2 regions of the Paenibacillus sp. FSL R7-0312 genome follow, and region 2 is predicted to be linked to the other one. Evidence: predicted binding sites of a transcription regulator. Region 2 holds the regulator's gene; the other holds the start of a gene.
What was found. Region 2 encodes CtsR, which represses protease genes until heat stress. Its sites were predicted from a motif close to ATGGTCAATAAAGGTCAAACA; they were not measured.
Positions count from the first base shown of each region.

Region 1: the regulator CtsR is predicted to act here: its motif matches at 1,404-1,424, upstream of clpP (ATP-dependent Clp endopeptidase proteolytic subunit ClpP).

Region 1 is NZ_JBBORE010000001.1:1,176,354-1,179,465, forward strand. It holds gene MKX70_RS04890 (sugar-binding transcriptional regulator) at 1-910, opposite strand, end outside; tRNA gene MKX70_RS04895 (tRNA-Arg) at 1,244-1,318, shown strand; gene clpP (ATP-dependent Clp endopeptidase proteolytic subunit ClpP) at 1,512-2,108, shown strand; gene MKX70_RS04905 (GDSL-type esterase/lipase family protein) at 2,194-2,832, opposite strand; gene MKX70_RS04910 (PdaC/SigV domain-containing protein) at 2,989-3,112, opposite strand, start outside.
Region 2 is NZ_JBBORE010000001.1:2,039,082-2,042,193, reverse strand. It holds gene MKX70_RS08795 (protein arginine kinase) at 1-1,003, opposite strand, end outside; gene MKX70_RS08790 (UvrB/UvrC motif-containing protein) at 1,033-1,557, opposite strand; gene MKX70_RS08785 (CtsR family transcriptional regulator) at 1,588-2,049, opposite strand; gene MKX70_RS08780 (GNAT family N-acetyltransferase) at 2,414-3,112, opposite strand, start outside.

The DNA of each region.
Region 1 (3,112 bases), 860 kb from region 2:
TAACGACTTCTGTACGCATAATGTCTTCCAGGCGCAGCCCCATGGTCATCATGGTATGAACCACCTCACCATTCTCATTGAAATAATATCCGAACGATTCGGCTACCGCACCCTCGTCCTGAATCTCTGAGATTGTAGCGGGGTCCAGCTTGCGGCGGTGAGTCATTTCAATGGCATCGCCAATTCCATGCACAATAATACGCGATCTGCGGATAATCTCCACAATCTCTCCAATATTGGAGTCCAGTGCGAGCGACTGATAGGCATCGCCGCTGAGTAGATCAGGCACATGCAGCAAACGGTAATTGGCACCAATCCGTTTAGCCATGGTCGAAGCAATGGTGTTGGCTTGGATCTCCATGCTCTCTCCCAATCCTCCACGCGCCGGAACTACCCAGGCGTTCTTATAGGAAAGGGATAGCGGCGGGGTCAACTGATCGGCCATTTCGGCCAGGGTCGATCCGCCTGTGACAGCAATCGTGTCGTCACTGCGCAGTACACTGAGCAGTGCCTTCGAACCTGCACGCCCCAGTTCACGTTTGGTGAACAGTGAGGTCTCGCAGTCGCCAGGTACAACAACTACTTTACTGAGACCGTACGTAGTACGAATTTTCTCTTCCAGATCATCCAGGCCGAAGAGGCTCTTGGCGATCGGCTCCATCAGGTCAAGCAGTCTGCGCCCGGCTTCGCTAACGCGCATGCCGACGCTCTCGATCTCAATGAGCCCTTGCGATTTCAGAAGATCCGTCTCGGCGCGCAGCACCCGCTCGGTCATATCAAGCGAGGCGGCAAGCGTTCTGCGCCCAATAATATCGGACAGCATGATCTGATGTAGAATCGTATACCGTCTCTTAAGGGTTTCCATGAGATCAGGCAGAAGCTGCTTTTGGATTTCCAATAAATTACGCATGCTTTCACTCCTGCAACTTCGTCTTTCTCTTTTCCCTTGTTCGTGGTCTCAAAATGTCCCGGGTTAACTTTTTAAGTCCCACCCATATTCTACCCAAAACTGACGCGGAGTGCAAGTGTTCCGAGACTATAATTCTCAGACTGGTTTCATCTTATACATCTGCCGGTCTGTAAGAGGTAACCATGACCTTAATTGCATGACTGATAACCTCCAGCACCTGACTGTCAGGTTGGAAGCTAGTATCTGCCTGTGAAGGTCGGAAAAAACTATTTTTTGAACGATGGGTTTTACACATTGCTTTTATGCGAGAAGTGTATTATAATAATTTCTGTTGCGCCCGTGGTCCAATGGATATGACGTAGGCCTCCGAAGCCTGAGATCCAAGTTCGATTCTTGGCGGGCGCGCCATTATGTTCACTTTTGTACATAATTTAGCAATGCTTATACTACATTTAACCAAAGAGCCACTTGATGGCTCTTTTTTTTGAAACTAAGTTTGACTTTCTTTGACTTTTTGTTTGAATTTGTTTATCATGTGGTTAATACGGTAACAGTAAAAAATGAACACATTCGAAGCACCAATTTCAAGGAGGTTTTCCACGTGAGTTATATTCCTATGGTAGTAGAACAGAGCAACCGCGGTGAGCGCGCTTATGACATCTATTCCCGCCTGCTGAAGGACCGCATCATTTTCCTTGGAACGGAGGTTAATGACGTGGTAGCCAATTCCATCATCGCACAAATGCTCTTCCTGGCTGCCGAGGATCCGGATAAGGATATTCACCTGTATGTGAACAGCCCTGGCGGTTCCATTACAGCGGGTATGGCTATATTTGATACAATGCAGTACATTAAACCGGATGTATCCACCATCTGTGTAGGGATGGCCGCTTCCATGGGAGCCTTCCTGCTGAACGCCGGCGCCAAGGGCAAACGCTTTGCCTTGCCGAACAGCGAAATTATGATTCACCAGCCACTCGGCGGTGCCCAGGGTCAGGCTTCAGATATCGAAATCCGCGCCCGCCGCATCATCAAGCTGCGCGAGAAGCTGAACCGTATCCTGTCCGAACGTACGGGCCAGCCGATCGAGAAGATCGAGAAGGATACCGACCGTGACTACTTCATGAGTGCTGCCGATGCAGCTGAATATGGTATTGTCGATAAAGTCATTGAGAAGACATTGCCGACTGGCGTTTAATTTCTATACTTCACCAACACATAAAGAGGCTGCCGCGGACCTACAGGTCTGCGGCGCCTCTTTATGTGGCATATATACTGATGTTTCACCTCAAGGTTCCATATCCCAGGGCATCCAGCTTGCCGGCAATCACCCGGTAGCCCCTGCCGTTCGGATGGATATGATCCAGGAACAGCAGCCCCCGCTCATTGCCGGCAAATTCATGATAAATGGAAGCAAACCCCACAACATAACTGCTGTAGCCGGCAGCATAGCGGTTGAACTGTCGCACCCAATCTGTAGCCGCATCCACCTGAGGATACGGATTATAGAGACCTACAATCCGGATAATGTAAGGACTTCGCGTACCCGCCTTCAGCTGTGCCAGAGTATTCATAATATCACTGAAATTCCGTTTGCAGTCCCGGAGCGCTTTTTGCAGATATCCATTCAGCTCACCTGGCCTCCCCGCTGCGGCTTTGGCGGCCTTAATCAGATCATTGCCGCCAATAGAGACGGTGATGATCTCCGCATCCTTAACCGCAGAACGAAAGCCGCCATCTGTCTTGAGACGCTGCTCCAGCCCTGCTGTTGTCAGACCGTTCACTCCAAGATTCGCTGAAGCCACCGGAGTCTGCAGCCGCCCTTCCGCCATCCGGCGGTAGACGGGGACAAATCCGTTCCCGGGCAGCGCCCCGAACCCGGTCGTTAATGAATCTCCAATGGCCGTATATTGATAGACCATATCCTTCCCTCCCCGCTATAAGCTGCTTGCTTTCTTTAGCTTATGACTGCCTCGGGGATGTGGTAACGGCAGGGCAGCCTTAATAGGCCCGCAAAAGAAATCCTGCCCTTATGTCTCCGGAGGAAACGCATGGGCAGGATATATGAAACTACTATATTATTTCAGTGCAGCGAACGGACTGCTTCCGTCCGGCAGCAGCTCTTTGAAGCTGAAGATTACCTCCGGGAAGCCTGTAGCGTATGCAGTATACTCATATTGCTGGAAGAAGAGCACGGCTTTG
Region 2 (3,112 bases):
ACGAAAGCTCGTCGCCGAACAGCTTTTGCAGAAAGCCCGGCTGAGTCTTGACATTCAGCTCATTAAGCACTGAAATCGATGGCCCTTCCAGTATCCCCAAATCTACACCAAGCCTCAGATCGGAGAGCCGCTGTGCAGACTCTTTAAGCTCCATCACAGCCGCGTAGGCTAGAATCCCGTATGAACGTTTGATGCGGTCGGTAATCCGCAGGGCGGAATCCACAAGCAGGCGTTCCCGCGCGTTCCGCTCATGCTCTATAATCTGGGTGACTACGCTGTGGAGATTCTCAATAATCTCATTCTCGGTCTGACCAAGCGTAATCTGGTTGGAGATCTGAAAGATATTTCCTACTGCTTCGCTGCCTTCACCATAAATTCCTCTAACGGTAAGACCAACCTGATTAACTGCGGATAGAATCCGGTTAATCTGATGGGTCATGACCAGCGCCGGCAGATGAACCATTACTGAAGCCCTAAGCCCTGTCCCCACATTGGTGGGACAACTGGTCAGGTACCCTCTGCGGTCATCAAAGGCGTAATTCACAGCAGCCTCAAAGATATCGTCGATGGCTGTTGCCCTTACCCAAGCCTCTCTGACCTGCAGGCCCGGAAACAGGCATTGAATGCGGAGATGATCCTCCTCGTTGATCATAATGCTGACTGACTCGTCCTCATTAAGAATGACTGCTCCACCTTTGGAATCATCAGCCAGATTAGGACTGATCAGATGCTTCTCCACCAGTACTTTTTTATCCAGCTCATCGAGCTCATCCAGCCTCAGCAGCTGAAAGTTGCCGAAATCCGCAGAGGCTTCTCCCTGAAATACAGGAGCAAGCTGCTCCAGCACCTCTTCCGACTGCTGCGCAGACGCTAGTAGCGGGAAAGGAAGGTGCTCCAGATTACGGGCAATACGCATGCGGCTGCTGATAACAATCTCGGAATGACTCCCGCCGCAGCGCATCCAGTCACTGAGTGCTTGTTCGGTAAACCGGAGACTTGACATGTGGAATCCCCTCCTATATATCAAAGACTTTACTCTTGTGGCATTTCTTTTTCAAGTTTGCGGATTCTGTCCCTCAGCTCAGCTGCAGTTTCAAACTCCTCCTGCATAATGCTCTGCTGTAATTCCTGCTTCAGCTCGTCAATTTGGCGTTTACACATGATCTGTGCACCGGCGCGTTTGGGAAGCTTGCCCACATGGGCCGTACTTCCGTGTACCCGTCTGAAGAGCGGGTCTAGCGTGCTGTCAAAATATTTGTAGCAGGAGCTGCAGCCGAAACGTCCCAGCTTGCTGAACTGTGAATAGGTCATACCGCAGTTCTCACACTGCAGCCCCTGCACAGTCTGTGCGGCCTCTGACTTGCCCTTGCCTGCGCTCTCCAGATCAAGCAGTCCGGAAAGCAAGCTGTGTATGGAGAATCCTCCGGCAGTACCGGGGATAAGCTCCCCCTTTTCCCGCGCACAGCTTTCACAAATATGAAATTCTGTCTTCTCTCCGTTCACGATCTTCGTGAAGTGGAGTGTAGCCGGTTTGACCCCGCATTCCTGGCATAGCATAAGCGGTGTCCCTCCCTCACATTTTGACAATTATTTACCTAACAAAGAGATTAGCATGGCCTTCATTAGCTTGGCACGAATCTCATCCCGGTACGGCAGATTAACCGTCAGGCATTCCCGGGAAACAGCGGACCGCATAAGACACGCTTCACGCTTGGAGAGAAAACGGGCCTCCTCCAGCTGATAAATCAGTCCTTCGGCGGAATTCTGGTCAATATCATTCCCTATTGTGGAGTTCAGGTGTGCATACAGTGCCACATTCTGAGGCAGCTCGAAGCGCTGAATCCGGATATACCCTCCACCGCCGCGTTTGCTCTCCACTACATATCCCTTTTCCAAAGTAAAGCGTGTACTGATGACGTAATTGATCTGTGACGGCACACAGGAGAACTGGTCCGCCAGATCATTGCGCTGAATTTCCACCGTACCTTCGGGACTTTCATGCAAAATATTCTTCAGATATTGTTCAATAATATCGGAGATATTACGCATCACTCATCCTCCAGTGTGTAAGCCTTGGTTAAGCTTGTGCTGTGCCAACGTCCGCCGTCCATACATAGCTCTAAAGAATTTAACCCGGGGACTGAAGTGCGAATCGGCTGCAATAGCCTTCGTACGTAGCCCGACCACCAACTGTTACAATCCTAAGAACACTGCTGCCAGGCTCGCGTTGACTTTGACTTTCTTTGACTTTTTTCATATTATAACATATTCTCACTGAATTCCAAGTGGTTGCTCTTATTTTTTACTTTTTAACCGTATTGTATTCCGAATAGCTTCACGGATCCCATTGCAAGGAGTTATGTATATAAGGCTCCCCCTGCTTCTACGGTAAGCGGAAGAGCCTTCAGGTTTGTCAGAAAAAATCAAATAAAGCCGTTTGCGCCTGCGGGATCAGCCCCTCCAGCCAATCTACAGCTTCATGTGTACCGGATAACTGTCCATATCGGGCCATTTCAGCTGGACGTCTATATCCCATCAACAGCGCGGTAAGTGTACCAATATTGCATATAAGATCAGCGTTTGATCTATCCCCCTGGATCTGAGTAAATGATACCTCCCCATGTTCAGCTGCTGTCCAACGCCACAGGCCGTTATTCCAGGGGGCATGCTCATCTTCAATATAAAGCAGCCGTTCCTGAACGCCGCTTAGCACGTTTAAAGTCATGTTCTCCACAAAAGCCTTAGCTTTAACAATACGTGCCATGAAATATGGATAATTCTCCTGCGTAATCCGCGGATCGGGAAGGAGATACGGCAGGATATCATCAGAAGGCACCAGCTTCAATGAAGCTCCGGTGATCATCGAGTCATGGTTAGCCAGAAAAGTCCACAGCCCTTGGCGGGCCTTCTCATTCAGATAGACAAATTCATCAATGACCAGTTCTTTGTTCACTATTTTATACAGCACATACCCTTCCGGTTCACCCTGCTGCGAATAAAATACACACTGATGTGTATCTTCATCGAGTACTTTTTCCTTCCACCATTCCTCCGTACGCTGCAGTGTCCCGTTGTACCGGGCTGCAAATGAGACATACAGCTGTTGCAATAC